2 regions of the Streptomyces sp. NPDC001980 genome follow, and region 1 is predicted to be linked to the other one. Evidence: riboswitches for the same ligand, from Rfam matches in the RefSeq annotation. Region 1 holds a riboswitch; the other holds the start of a gene.
What was found. A riboswitch is a leader RNA that binds a small molecule or an ion and turns the genes downstream of it on or off. The one in region 1 is predicted to bind glycine.
Positions count from the first base shown of each region.

Region 2: linked by a shared signal. The riboswitch ahead of gcvP (aminomethyl-transferring glycine dehydrogenase) and the one ahead of gcvT (glycine cleavage system aminomethyltransferase GcvT) in region 1 are both predicted to bind glycine.

Region 1 covers NZ_JBEOYD010000007.1:323,346-330,778, reverse strand. The annotation lists gene ABT137_RS14005 (L-serine ammonia-lyase) at 1-1,004, opposite strand, end outside; gene glyA (serine hydroxymethyltransferase) at 1,061-2,323, opposite strand; gene gcvH (glycine cleavage system protein GcvH) at 2,363-2,740, opposite strand; gene gcvT (glycine cleavage system aminomethyltransferase GcvT) at 2,864-3,991, opposite strand; glycine riboswitch at 4,040-4,149, opposite strand; glycine riboswitch at 4,150-4,248, opposite strand; gene ABT137_RS13985 (AAA family ATPase) at 4,432-5,106, shown strand; gene ABT137_RS13980 (enhanced serine sensitivity protein SseB) at 5,222-6,013, shown strand; gene ABT137_RS13975 (enhanced serine sensitivity protein SseB C-terminal domain-containing protein) at 6,164-6,961, shown strand; gene ABT137_RS13970 (ABC transporter permease) at 7,318-7,433, shown strand, end outside.
Region 2 covers NZ_JBEOYD010000043.1:68,474-75,906, forward strand. The annotation lists gene gcvP (aminomethyl-transferring glycine dehydrogenase) at 32-2,917, opposite strand; glycine riboswitch at 3,095-3,188, opposite strand; gene ABT137_RS41830 (PRC-barrel domain-containing protein) at 3,302-3,682, shown strand; gene ABT137_RS41835 (DNA polymerase IV) at 3,803-5,176, opposite strand; gene ABT137_RS41840 (MerR family transcriptional regulator) at 5,248-5,892, opposite strand; gene ABT137_RS41845 (bifunctional nuclease family protein) at 6,189-6,662, opposite strand; gene ftsR (transcriptional regulator FtsR) at 6,754-7,433, opposite strand, start outside.

The DNA.
Region 1 (7,433 bases):
CCGGAGATGGACGCGTTCTCCTTGAAGAGCATGCCGATCGCGCCGGCCGCGAGGAGGAAGCGGACCACGCCGTCCTCGTCGGCGCCGGGCACGAAGTTGAGGTAGTAGTGCAGGACCGCCGGGATGATGCCGGCCGCGCCGTTCGTGGGCGCGGTGACCACGCGGCCGCCCGCCGCGTTCTCCTCGTTCACGGCCATCGCGTAGAGCGTGATCCACTCCATCGCGTGCGCCAGCGGGTCGCCCTCGGCGCGCAGCTGGCGGGCGGTCACGGCGGCCCGGCGCTTCACCCGGAGCCCGCCCGGCAGGATGCCCTCCCGGGACATGCCGCGGGAGACGCAGGCCTGCATCACCCGCCAGATGTCCAGCAGGCCCTCGCGGATCTCCTCCTCGGTGCGCCAGGCCCGCTCGTTCTCCAGCATCAGCGCGGAGATCGACAGACCGGTCTCCTGCGTCAGGCGGAGCAGCTCGTCGCCGGTGCGGAAGGGGTACTTCAGGACGGTGTCGTCGAGTTTGATGCGGTCCGCGCCGACCGCCTCCTCGTCGACGACGAACCCGCCGCCGACCGAGTAGTACGTCTTGGAGAGGAGCTCGGCCCCGGACGCGTCGTAGGCCCAGAGGGTCATCCCGTTCGCGTGGTACGGGAGCGTCTTGCGGCGGTGGAGTTTCAGGTCGTCGTCGAAGGAGAACGCGATCTCGTGCTCGCCGAGCAGCGACAGGCGCTTCGTGGCCTTGATCGCCTCGATCCGGTCGTCGGCCGTCTCCACGTCCACCGTGCGCGGCGAGGCGCCCTCCAGACCGAGCAGCACCGCCTTCGGGGTGCCGTGGCCGTGGCCGGTCGCGCCGAGGGAGCCGTACAGCTCGGCGCGTACGGCGGCGACGGAGGGCAGCAGGTCCTCGTTGTGCAGGCGGCGGGCGAACATGCGGGCCGCGCGCATCGGCCCGACGGTGTGGGAGCTCGACGGGCCGATGCCGATCGAGAACAGGTCGAAGACCGAGATGGCCACGGGAACTCCTCCAAAGAGGGTGGGGGCACACGCCTTCGGGTGCCCCCACCAGGGAACTACTTGTTCAGACCGGGGTAAAGCGGGTGCTTCGCCGTCAGTGCCTCGACCCGGGCCTTGAGGGCCGCCGCGTCGTAGGACGGCTTCAGCGTCTCGGCGATCACGTCCGCGACCTCGGCGAAGTCCTCGGCCGTGAAGCCGCGGGTGGCCAGCGCCGGGGTGCCGATCCGCAGACCCGAGGTGACCATCGGCGGCCTCGGGTCGTTCGGGACGGCGTTGCGGTTGACCGTGATGCCGACCTCGTGGAGACGGTCCTCGGCCTGCTGCCCGTCCAGCTCGGACTCGCGCAGGTCCACGAGGATCAGGTGGACGTCCGTACCACCGGACAGGACGTTCACGCCGGCCTCGCGGGCGTCGGCGGCGGTGAGCCGCTCCGCCAGGATGCGCGCACCCTCCACGGTACGACGCTGGCGCTCCTTGAAGTCCTCGCTCGCCGCGACCTTGAAGGAGACCGCCTTCGCCGCGATCACGTGCTCCAGGGGACCGCCCTGGAAGCCCGGGAAGACGGACGAGTTCAGCTTCTTCGCGAAGGCCTGGCGGGCCAGGATGATCCCGCCGCGCGGGCCGCCGAGCGTCTTGTGGGTGGTGGAGGTGACCACGTCCGCGTAGGGGACCGGGTTCGGGTGCAGCCCCGCCGCGACCAGGCCGGCGAAGTGCGCCATGTCGACCCACAGGTACGCCTCGACCTCGTCGGCGATCCGGCGGAACTCCGCGAAGTCCAGCTGCCGCGGGTACGCCGACCAGCCCGCGATGATCACCTTCGGCCGGTGCTCCTTGGCGAGCCGCTCCACCTCGGCCATGTCGACGAGACCGGCGTCGTCGACGTGGTACGCGACCACGTTGAACTGCTTGCCGGAGAAGTTCAGGCGCATGCCGTGGGTCAGGTGGCCGCCGTGGGCGAGGTCCAGGCCCAGGATGGTGTCGCCGGGCTGGGCCAGCGCGAACAGGGCCGCCTGGTTGGCGGAGGCACCGGAGTGCGGCTGCACGTTGGCGTACTCGGCGCCGAACAGCTCCTTCACCCGGTCGATGGCGATCTGCTCGGTGACGTCGACGTGCTCGCAGCCGCCGTAGTAGCGGCGGCCCGGGTAGCCCTCGGCGTACTTGTTGGTGAGGACCGAGCCCTGCGCCTCCATGACCGCGAGCGGAGCGAAGTTCTCCGAGGCGATCATCTCCAGGGTGGACTGCTGGCGCGCCAGCTCGGCGTCGACCGCGGCGGCTACCTCGGGGTCGAGCTCGTGCAGGGGCGTGTTCAGAACGGACATCTGTTTCTACGACTCCTAGGCCGGGGTCTGCGGCGGCTCTCAGCCGGCGGTGAAGGCGGTGTACTCGTCGGCGGCGAGCAGGTCGTCGGGCTCGTCCGTGACCCGCACCTTGAACAGCCAGCCGCCCTCGAAGGGGGCCGAGTTCACCAGGGACGGGTCGTCGACGACGTCCTCGTTGACCGCGGTGATCTCACCGGTGACCGGCGCGTACAGGTCGGACACCGACTTGGTCGACTCCAGCTCACCGCAGGACTCGCCCGCGGTCACCGTGTCGCCGACCGCCGGGAGCTGGACGAAGACGACGTCACCGAGCGCGTTGGCCGCGTGCTCCGTGATGCCGACCGTCGCCACGCCGTCCTCGGCGGCCGTCAGCCACTCGTGCTCCTTGCTGTACCGCAGCTGCTGGGGGTTGCTCATGGCCTGAATTCTCCTGTACGCGGGGGAGTGCTGGTGAATGAGGAACTGCTGGGAACGTGCGTGACCAGCGGCGATGTGCGCCAGGTCACGCCCGGTGGCTGCTGCCGACGCCGGTAGCGGCGATCACTTCTGGCGCTTGTAGAACGGCAGCGGCACGACCTCGTACGGCTCGTGACTGCCCCGGATGTCCACGCCGACGCCCGCCGTGCCCGGCGCCGAGTGCGCCGCGTCGACGTACGCCATGGCGATCGGCCTGCCCAGGGTCGGGGAGGGGGCGCCCGAGGTGACCTCGCCGATCACCTCGCCGCCGGCGACCACCGGGTATCCGGCGCGGGGCACCCGGCGGCCCTCGGCGACCAGGCCGACGAGCACGCGCGGCGGGTTCTGCTCCGCACGGGCGGCGGCCTCGGCGAGCGCCGCGCGTCCCACGAAGTCGCCCTCCTTCTCGAACTTCACCACCCGGCCGAGCCCGGCGTCGAAGGGGGTGAGCGAGGTGGTGAGCTCATGGCCGTACAGCGGCATGCCCGCCTCCAGCCGCAGCGTGTCCCGGCAGGACAGCCCGCACGGCACCAGGCCCACCGCGGAACCCGCCTTGGTCAGCGCCTGCCACAGCTCCACCGCGTGCTCCGGCTTCACGAACAGCTCGAAGCCGTCCTCGCCGGTGTAGCCGGTGCGCGCGATCAGCGCCGGGACGCCGGCGACGGTGCCGGGCAGCCCGGCGTAGTACTTCAGCCCGTCCAGGTCGGCGTCCGTGAGGGAGGCGAGGATGCCCGGGGACTCCGGGCCCTGGACGGCGATCAGCGCGTACGCGTCCCGGTCGTCGCGCACCTCGGCGTCGAACCCGGCGGAGCGGTCCACGAGCGCGTCGAGGACGACCTGGGCGTTCGAGGCGTTGGCGACGACCAGGTACTCGGTCTCGGCCAGCCGGTAGACGATCAGGTCGTCCAGGATGCCGCCGTCGGCGCGGCAGATCATGGTGTAGCGGGCCCGGCCCACGCCGACGGAGGCGATGTTGCCGACCAGGGCGTGGTTCAGCAGGGCGGCGGCCCGGGGGCCGGTCACGGTGATCTCGCCCATGTGGGAGAGGTCGAAGAGCCCGGCCCTGCTCCGTACCGCGACGTGCTCGTCGCGCTCGGAGCCGTAGCGCAGGGGCATGTCCCAGCCGGCGAAGTCGGTCATGGTCGCGCCGAGCGAGCGGTGCAGGGCATCGAGCGCGGTACGGCGGGGTGCGGCGGAATCGGTACTGCTCATCGGTCGGTCGTCTCCCGAAGGTCCCAAGGGCATGACAGGCGAGGGCTGTCCTCCCCATCTGTCATCGGAACCTGAGAGGTTCGCCCTGACCACGAACGTGATCACGGCTTGCACCTTGGGTGGAGCCACTGACACAGCGGCCCGCTTTTCAGATGTGCCTCGCCCGCGCGGTAACGGGGGCCTGAGAGATTCAAGGGAGGGACTTGCTCCTTCGGCGCCCCAGCGAAGACGGCTGGGGACTCTCCCGCGCGGATTCAAGCGGCCGGTATGCAGTTGGCGCGGACATCATTGCACGCCGCCCGGGGCCGTGGCAGGCCGGACGTGCCCCTCCGTTCTGTGACGGGCCTGTGGCAGGACGCGAACGGAACCGCGAGACACCGTGCATTACCTTCTCTTTACGTTAAGTGGGGAGAACCTTTCCTGAATCCCCAGGGAGGACGATCACGGTGACAAGGACCACGGCATACGCGACGACGACGGGCCTCGCCCTGCCCCAGCAGTCGACGGCCCCGGCCCGCGAGCGGTGCGGCGACGGCCCCGCACCGGTCGTCCGCGACCTGCGCGACCGCGCCGGGCACAGCCCGCACGGCCTGCTCTTCGGCCCCCGGGACCTGGTCGTGGTCACCGGGCTGCCCGGCAGCGGCAAGTCCACCCTGATGCACCGCACCGTCCAGGGCATCCGCATCGACTCCCAGGACACCCGCGACCGCTGGGACGCCCGCCTGGCCCGTCTCCTGCCGTACGCCGTCTACCGCCCGCTGGTCCGCCTCGCCCACTACGCCGGGCTGCGCCGGGCCCTTCGCACCGGCGAGGGCGTGGCCGTGCACGACTGCGGGACCCAGGCCTGGGTGCGGGACTGGCTGGCCCGGGAGGCCCGCCGCCGCGGCGGCACCCTGCACCTGCTGCTCCTCGACGTCACGCCGGGCACGGCACTGGACGGCCAGCGCGAGCGCGGCCGGGGCGTCTCCCGGTACGCCTTCCTGCGCCACCGCCGGGCGGCCGGCCGGCTGCTGCGTGCGGCGGAGAAGGGGAAACTGCCCGAGGGCATCGGCTCGGCGGTCCTCCTCGACCGGGACGCGGCGGACGTCCTGCGCCGGATCGCCTTCGCGGGCTGAGATCGCCTTCGCCGAGATCGCTTTCGCGGCCCGAATCGGCTGGTGGGGTGGCTTTGTCGGCGTCACCCGCTAGCCTTTCCAGCCTCAGCAGCGGTTTCCAGCAGGCGGTAGGCAGATGGACTTCCCGGCGGACATTCCCGCGGACTTCCCGGCACAGGCGCACCCCCACCCGCACGGCGGGTGGCCCGGCAACGAACTGGAGGAGGTCCTGTCGGCCTCCCTCGGCGTGCCCGCGGCGGCGGGCCGGCTCATCGAGGTACTGGGCCGGAGTTTCCTGTGGATCCCGCTGCCGGAGGGCGGCGGCCCGCACAGCGGCCCGCTGGACCTGCCCACCACACAGATCGAGGGCCGGGTGTACGTGCCGGTCTTCAGCTCCGAGGAGCAGTTCCGCCTGGTGGCCGGCTCCCACCTGTCGTACACGATCGCCCCGGCGGTCGAGTTCGCCCGCGGCCTGCCCCCGCAGGTCGGCATCGCCGTGAACCCCGGCGGAGTGGTCGGTGTCCCGCTGCCGCCGGAGGCGGTCGCCCAGCTCTGCCGGACCGGCCGCACCGAACTGGACGGCCCCGCCTCCGGCGGCCGGGTCCGCCTCTTCGAACCGGACTGGCAGGACGACCCGATGGACTTCCTGACCGCGGCGTCGGCGGAGTTCGCGGCGATCGGCGTGGTCGCCACGGCCCGCCGTTGCCTCGCCGCGATCGAGACGGCGGACCCGGTGATGTTCGTGGGCGTCGAACTCTCCCAGTGGGAGGGCGACATGCGCGCCCTGCCCCTGGAGGCCCTGGGCAAGGCGCTGGGCCGGGTCCCGGTGCGGTGGCCGGTGAACCTGGTCCTGCTGGACGTGGCGGACGACCCGGTGGCGCACTGGATGCGCGAGAACGTGCGCCCCTTCTATCAGTACGGCCACTAGAAACGCCCTCGGGGCAGCCAACCCAGGGGCGCGGAGACCTGCGCGAAGTAACACCACGATCCCGCACCCGCGCACGGGCAATCGGCCCCCGCCCCCTGGGCGCATAAGCTGTCTCCGAACGCGGGGCACCAGATGAAGGGGCGGTAACACGTGAGCGCCAGCGGCACCGCGGCGACCGGACAGGTCGAGCACATGCTGCGCCAGGTAACCCCCGGGCGCTACGACGCCTACGAGGCACTCCTCCGCGCCCTCGCCACGCCCTCCTCCGGCCAGATCTGGATGCTGCTCTGGCACGGCCAGGCCGGCTCCCCCGACGCCCAGTACGGGAACATGGAGGTCGACGGCCACGGCTACGCCCCCTGCGTGACCTCGGCCCAGGAACTCTCCGCGAGCGGCTGGAACCGCTCGTACGAGGTGGTCGACGGCATCGACGTGGCCCGCACGCTCTACCCCGACCACTTCGGCCTCTGGCTCAACCCGCACGCCCCGGGCGGCGGTGTCGGCATTCCCTGGCTGGACCTGCGCCGCATCGCCACCGGCCTGGACCGCCAGCCGGCCGGCCCGCTGCGGCTCACCGAACCGGCGATCGAGGTTCCGCAGTTCTACGCGCTGCTCGCGCAGAACGCCCACCGCACCCCCGCGGTCCGCTCGCTGCGCCGCGCCTGGGTGCAGCCGGCCCTCGGGGCGCCGTATCTCGCGATCGGTCTGGACGTGTACGACACCTCGCCGCCGACCGTGGACTCGGTGCGAGGGATGATGCAGCAGTCGATCGGGGCGGTGCCGGACGGGCTGCCGGTGTCGACGGTCGCGATGACCGACGAGTACGACCCGGTCGTGATGTGGATGCGGGCGACGGCACGGCCGTTCTACGACCGCGAGGCCCACGGGGCGCTGCCGCCCGCACCGGCGACGGGGTACGGGTATCCGCCGGCCCAGGGCGGTTACTGACGCGACGGGACGCTCTCCGCTCGGGTCGGTCGGGCGGGTTCACAAGATTTACGTAACGAACACATTTCTCCGCGCGTAGATAGCGGTGGAACGTTCCGTTCCGGCCGGATTCGGCGTTCTGTCCCAACTGACCGGCGTCCGAGGGGCGTTACCCACTGTTCGGATAACGGAATCCCTCGGACTGCATCACGGTTGCGCATACTTTCTTCGCCAGATCTGGCGGGTGATCGCGACGACGCTGAAGACTCGCCAGTCAGACGTGAGGTCTGTTTAAACCTCATGATCGAGCAAGTCGACAAAGCCGCAATCCGCGGCTGGCGTAGGCCGGTCACCGCCGGCGAGAGGGGTCGCTCACCGTGACCGCACCGATCGAGACCACCGGGGCGTCATCCGAGGCGCAGCCGGAGGCTGTGCTGGAGGGTGCCGGTAAGGGGCAGATCGAGGGTCGTTCCCTCGGGCAGATCGCCTGGAC
Region 2 (7,433 bases), on a different contig from region 1:
CCGAAGCGGGGCCTCCGTCAAACCCTTCGCGTCAGTCCTCGTACGCGTCCAGCGGCGGGCAGGAGCACACCAGGTTCCGGTCACCGAAGGCCTGGTCGATCCGGCGCACCGGCGGCCAGTACTTGTCGGCGGCGGACACCCCGGCGGGGAAGACGGCCTCCTCCCGGCCGTACGCGTGCTTCCACTCGCCGCCCAGCGCACCGGCGGTGTGCGGGGCACCGCGCAGCGGGTTGTCGTCGGCGGGCCACTCCCCCGCCCCGACCTTGTCGATCTCCGCCCGGATGGCGATCATCGCCTCGCAGAACCGGTCCAGCTCGCCGAGGTCCTCGGACTCGGTCGGCTCGATCATCAGCGTGCCGGCCACCGGGAAGGACATCGTCGGCGCGTGGAAGCCGTAGTCGATGAGCCGCTTGGCGACGTCGTCGACGCTCACTCCGGTCGCCTTGGTCAGCGGCCGCAGGTCGATGATGCACTCGTGCGCGACCAGCCCGCCGGGCCCGGTGTAGAGCACGGGGAAGTGCGGCTCCAGCCGCTTGGCGACGTAGTTGGCGCTGAGCACGGCCACCTGCGTGGCCCGCTTCAGCCCCTCGCCGCCCATGAGCCGGACGTACGCCCACGAGATCGGCAGGATCCCCGCCGAGCCCCACGGCGCGGCCGAGATCGGCCCGACGCCCGTCTCCGGCCCGGCGGCCGGCTGCAGCGGGTGGTTCGGCAGGTACGGCGCGAGGTGCGCGCGCACCGCCACGGGACCGACACCGGGACCGCCGCCGCCGTGCGGGATGCAGAAGGTCTTGTGCAGGTTGAGGTGGGAGACGTCGCCGCCGAAGTGCCCCGGCTTGGCGACCCCGACCAGGGCGTTGAGGTTGGCCCCGTCGACGTACACCTGGCCGCCGGCCTCGTGCACCTGCGCGCAGATGTCGGCGACGTGCTCCTCGAACACCCCGTGCGTGGACGGGTAGGTGATCATCAGCACGGCGAGCTCGTCGCGGTGCTGCTCGATCTTCGCCCGCAGGTCCGGGACGTCGATCTCGCCGTCCTCGGCGGTCTTCACGACGACGACCTTCATACCCGCCATCACGGCGCTGGCGGCATTGGTCCCGTGGGCGGACGACGGAATCAGGCACACGGTCCGCTGCGCGTCGCCGTTGGCGCGGTGGTACGCGCGCACGGCGAGCAGCCCGGCGAGTTCGCCCTGCGATCCGGCGTTGGGCTGCAGCGACACCTTGTCGTACCCGGTGACCTCAGCGAGCCGCTCCTCCAGCTCCCGGATGAGGGTCAGGTAGCCCTGCGCCTGCTCGGCGGGCGCGAACGGGTGCAGCTGGCCGAACTCGGGCCAGGTGACCGGTTCCATCTCGGTGGTCGCGTTGAGCTTCATGGTGCAGGAGCCCAGCGGGATCATCCCGCGGTCCAGCGCGTAGTCCCGGTCGGCGAGCCTGCGCAGGTAGCGGAGCATCGCGGTCTCGGAGCGGTGCTGCCGGAAGACGGGGTGGGTCAGGTAGCCGTCGGCGCGCAGCAGCGCCTCGGGCAGCGTGTCCTCGGCGGCGGCGTCCAGCGCCTCGACGTCGCCCTCGACGCCGAAGGCCGTCCAGACGGCGCTCAGCTGGGCGCGGGTGGTGGTCTCGTCGCAGGCCATGGAGACGTGGTCGGCGTCGACGAGACGCAGGTTGACGCCGCCCCGGCGGGCGGCGCCGACGATCTCGGCGGCCTTGCCGGGCACGCGCGCGGTCAGGGTGTCGAAGTAGGCGCCGTGCACGATCTCGACACCGCCGGCCGTGAGTCCCGCGGCGAGGATCGTGGCGTAGCGGTGCGTCCGCCGCGCGATGGCCCTGAGCCCCTCGGGCCCGTGGTAGACGGCGTACATGCCGGCCATCACCGCGAGCAGCACCTGCGCGGTGCAGATGTTGCTGGTGGCCTTCTCCCGCCGGATGTGCTGCTCACGGGTCTGCAGCGCCAGCCGGTACGCCTTGTTCCCGTCCACGTCCACGGAGACGCCCACGAGCCGCCCGGGCAGGCTGCGCGCGAACTTCTCACGGACCGCCATGTAACCGGCGTGCGGCCCGCCGAAGCCCATCGGCACACCGAACCGCTGGGTGGTGCCGACGGCGATGTCGGCCCCGAGCTCACCCGGCGAGGTCAGCAGGGTCAGCGCGAGCAGGTCGGCGGCGACGGTGACGAGCGCGCCGACTTCGTGCGCCTGCTCGACGACGGACTTGATGTCGCGTACGGCACCGGAGGCGCCGGGGTACTGGACGAGCACCCCGTTGATCTCCCGCCCGGCGAGGTCCGCCGGAATGCCGTCGGCGAGGTCGGCGACCACGACCTCCACGCCCGTGGGCTCGGCCCGGGTCTGGATCACGGCGATGGTCTGCGGCAGCGCGTCCGCGTCGACGACGAAGACGCCCTTCTTGTTCTTGCCCATGCGCAACGACAGGGCCATGGCCTCCGCGGCGGCCGTGCCCTCGTCGAGCAGCGAGGCACCGGAGGTGGGCAGCCCGGTGAGGTCGGCGACCACGGTCTGGAAGTTCAGCAGCGCTTCCAGGCGGCCCTGGGAGATCTCCGGCTGGTACGGCGTGTAGGCCGTGTACCAGGCGGGGTTCTCCATCACGTTGCGCAGAATCACGGGCGGCGTGAAGGTCCCGTAGTACCCCAGGCCGATCATCGAGTCGAGCACCTGGTTCCGGTCGGCCAGCGACCGCAGCTCGGCCAGTACCTCGGCCTCGGTCCGGGCGTCCGGCAGCTCCAGGCGGTCGGCGTTCTTGATCACGTCCGGCACGGCGGCGGCGGTCAGCTCGTCGAGCGAGCCGTACCCGACCTGGGCGAGCATCTTGGCCCGAGCCTCGTGGTCGGGGCCGATATGGCGCTGCTCGAAGGGAATACCCTGCTCAAGCTCGGAGAGCGGGATGCGCTGGGCGGTCATTGCGGAGGCCTCCTGGTCTGACGCGACCTTCGAGGGGTACCCCGGCACGGGTACCCCGACGGCCTCCCCCTCTGTCATCTAACCTGAGAGCTTCGCCAGTGGGCCCTTGCGGACCACCGGCTTTCACCGTCGGTGAGAGCGGACACCATCGACGTCCGCCCTGCTTTCCAGAGTGACCTCGTCCGTGCGGTACGTGAGCCTGAGAGATTCCGGGGAGGATTTGCTCCTTCGGCGCCTCCGGTTGCCCGGAGGACTCTCCCGCACGGGGTCAGCAGCCGTTGCCAGGGTACCAGCGAGGGCAACACCGGAGCCTTCGAGTGGCCGCCTCCTTCAATGTGCTCTTTTGTAGTGCTTACGGATGAGTTGCGACCAAGTGGAGGGCCCGTGCAGACCGACATCGATCCGCGCAACCTGATCGGCCGCAAGGCGTTCGACCGCAACGGCACGAAGATCGGCACGATCGACGAGGTGTACCTCGACGACGCGACGGGCGTGCCGGAGTGGGCGGCCATACGCACCGGCCTGTTCTCCCGGGACGCCTTCGTGCCCCTGGAGCCCAGCGAACTGGTCGAGGGCACCCTGCAGGTCCCCTTCGACCGCGCCCTGATCAAAGACGCCCCCGACTTCGGCGTGGGCCGCCACCTCTCCCCGGAACAGGAACTCCAGCTCTACCACCACTACGGCCTGGACACGACCGCCCCGCCCCACGACCACCCGGACCGCGACTTCGGCAAGCTGGCGGGAACGGAGGACGCGGGTGCTTGATGGCCGACGGTGCGTGCGGGCCGGTGGGGGCTGATCGCGCGGTTCCTCCCCCAGCCTTCGGCTGGGGGTACCCCCTCTGGGGGAGGCACCCTGCCAGCGCCGGTAAGCGACATCCCTCGGTCACGCCCCCACCCCGTCCACCGGAACCCCCCGCCCTCCCGGCACCAACGGCAGCGGCTCCGCCGGCTCCAGCTCAGGGTCCTCGACCCGAAACGTCCGCACTCTCCCCGGCTCGACCGACCCCGGCGTCTCGAACCGCACCGTCACCCGCCCCAGCCCACTCCCCTGTACCCACCCGTGCCCGTATTCGGCATGCCGCACATCATGCCCCGCAGGCCACCGCCGCTCGGCAACCACCTGCTCCTCGGCGGCCGGCTCCGCAACGTCCTCCTCCGCGGCGAACTCCGCCGCCCCCTCCCCGGCCGCTGCCTGCGCGAACAGGTCCTCCTGCGTGTAGTCGGCCAGCCCCGACACCCCCACCCCCAGCAACCGCACGCCCCCGGTCGTGTCCACCGAGTCCAGCAACCGCGCGGCCGCCTCCCGTACCACCGCCGGGTCGTCGGTCGGCCCCCTGAGCGTCTCCGACCGGGTCAGGGTCGAGAAGTCGTACCGCCGCACCTTGAGCACGATGGTCCGTCCGGACAGCCCGGCCCCCCGCAGCCGCCGTACACACCGGTCGGCCAGCCGCTGCACCTCCATCCCCACCCGCAGCCGGTCGTGGATGTCCACGTCGTAGGTGTCCTCGACCGACACCGACTTCGTCTCCCGTTCGGCCACCACGGGCCGCTCGTCGTGCGCGAGCGCCATCGCGTACAGCGAGTGGCCGTGGGCCTTGCCGAGCAGCCGTACCAGCTCGTCCTCCCCCGCCTCGGCGATCTCGTCGACCGTGGTGATCCCGGCCCGCCGCAGATGGTCCCCCGTGGCCGGCCCCACCCCCGGCAGGGTCCGCACCGTCATCGGCCCCAGCATCGCCCGCTCCGTACCCGGCTCGATCAGCACCAGCCCGTCGGGCTTGGCCTGCTCGGAGGCGATCTTCGCGAGCATCTTGGCGGCGGCGAGCCCGACCGACCCGGAGAGCCCGGTGACGGCCCGTATGTCTGCGCGGAGCCTCTCCCCCACCAGGCGCGCCGACACGGCGTCCCAGGCCACCTCACCGGCCTCCAGATCCACGAACGCCTCGTCCAGGCTGAGCGGCTCCACCAGCGGGGAGAGCCCGCGCAGCAGCCCCATCACCTGCTCGCTGATCGACCGGTACAGCCCGAAGCGGGGCACCAGATACGCGGCGTTCGGCGCCAGCCGCCGTGCCTGCCCCATCGGCATCGCGGAGTGCACCCCGAACACCCGGGCCTCGTACGACGCGGTGGCCACCACACCGCGGGGTCCCAGCCCGCCCACGACCACGGCCTTCCCGCGCAGGCTCGGCTTGGACGCCTGCTCCACCGAGGCGAAGAAGGCATCCATGTCGAGATGCAGGATCGTGGGCGCGTTTCTCACATCTCCGATGCTGCACCACAGCACTGACAATGCCCCGGCACGAAACCGCGCCGGGGCATCACAGGAGGCCTTCAGACCGCCCGGTTGCGCCGCCGGGCCAGTTCGTCGGCGGGGTTGTGGCCGACGAGCGTCTCGCCGGTGTCGACGCGCTCGCCGTGCAGCTGGGAGAGCGCGTTCTCCACGTCCCGCCACACCACGCCGACCGCGATCCCGAAGATGCCCTGACCGCCCTGGAGCAGGGCGTGCACCTCGTCGGGCGAGGTGCACTCGTAGACCGTGGCACCGTCGCTCATCAGGGTCATGCGCTCCAGGTCGCGGAAACCGCGGTCCCTCAGGTGCTGGACGGCGGAGCGGATGTTCTGGAGGGAGACCCCGGTGTCCAGGAACCGCTTGACGATCTTCAGGACGACGACGTCCCGGAAGCTGTACAGACGCTGGGTGCCCGACCCGTAGGCGGGCCGCACGCTGGGCTCGACCAGGCCGGTGCGGGCCCAGTAGTCGAGCTGCCGGTAAGTGATGCCGGCCGCCGCGCAGGCCGTTGGCCCGCGGTAGCCGATCTCCTCGGTGGCCATGGACGCCGCCCCTCCGCCGCTTTGCACTGCGGTCGGCCGCTGAGGGGCGTGACCGGCAATGCTGCTGTGAAGCGGGGACGGACCGCTCTCCCCGAAACCGCGTCCGGGGGCACCCCCAGCCATACCGTCGCCGCTGCTTCTCACGCCGACCTCCGTCCTTGACCTGCCTTCTCGACGGTAGGCAGTCACCAGGGGTGCGTCAACGATCGCCACACTCGGCACGCCGAGTGATAATCACCCTAGGAGTGGTTTCCCGTGCCCCACCGCGGGGAAAGGCTAGCCGAATGCTCTGGCGGGAGGCCGTAGGACGCTCTCAATGGCCGCTGGCAATTGCCCATGAGTTTCGGCTGTGACCGGCCCCGCACCGGCCCGTCGCGGGCCTTGTGTCACGAATCGGCCCGTCACCGACCTCCTGGTGGATGACGGGCCCGCTCCGGTCCTCACTGGCTGCTGGTGCCGAAGTCCTCCGGGGAGATCTGGTCGAGGAACTCGCGGAACTTCTCCACCTCGTCCTCCTGCTCGTCCGGGATCGCGATGCCCGCGTCGTCCAGCACCGTGTCACTGCCGTAGATCGGCGTTCCGGTGCGCAGCGCCAGCGCTATGGCGTCGGACGGACGGGCGCTCACCTCGACCCCGCTGGCGAAGACCAGTTCCGCGTAGAAGACGCCTTCACGCAGGTCCGTGATGCGCACTTCGGTGAGCTCCTGGCCGACGGCCTCCAGCACGTCCTTGAACAGGTCATGGGTCAGCGGCCTGGCGGGCGCCATGCCCTGCTGGGCGAACGCGATCGCCGTCGCCTCCCCCGGCCCGATCCAGATGGGGAGGTAACGGTCGCCTCCCACTTCGCGCAGGAGCACGATCGGTTGGTTGGAGGGCATTTCCACCCGGACACCTACGACATCGAGCTCGTTCACACAGCAACCCTAGGCCGTGCCCGGGACGTTTGGGTAGTCGGGCCCGGAACGCGCGCCCGATCCGGCCTCCGCCCGGGTCCTGTCGCGTTTGTCACGGCAGCCGCACCCCCAGCGCCGTCTGCATCAGCGCGGCGTGCAGCTTCACCGTGAGCGCCGCCAGCTCCTTCGTACGGGCCTCCGCATGGGCCCTGGTCTGCGGGTTGCGGTGACGCTTGAGCGGCGCCACCACCTGGTCCACCAGGCCGGCCTCCCGGTCGGCGGCGGCCTTCATCGCCCGCAGATGGCGCGGCTCGATCCCGAACCGGCCCAGCTCGGCCACGAGCGAGGCCACGGTGACCGTCTCCACGTCGTACACGCCGTCCTCCAGCGGAGCGATCAGTCCGTACGACTCCCACTCCGCGAGGCGGCTCTCGTCGATGTCGGCGGCCGCGAGCAGTTCGTCCCGGCCGATCCGCGCCACCGTGGGCACCTCGGGAGCCGTCGGCACGGCCTCGCCGTCCCGCTGCCGTCCCAGCACGGGCGGCTGTACCGCCTCGCCGCGCTCCATGGCTTCCAGGTACTCCCGGATGACCTTGAGCGGCAGATAGTGGTCCCGCTGCATCCGCAGAACGTGTCCGAGACGCTCCACGTCCCCGGCGCTGAACTTCCGGTACCCGGAAGGGGTACGGCGCGGCTCGATGAGCCCCTCCGACTCCAGAAAGCGGATCTTGGAGATGGTGACTTCGGGGAACTCGTCGCGCAGCACGTTCAGCACCGTGCCGATGCTCATCA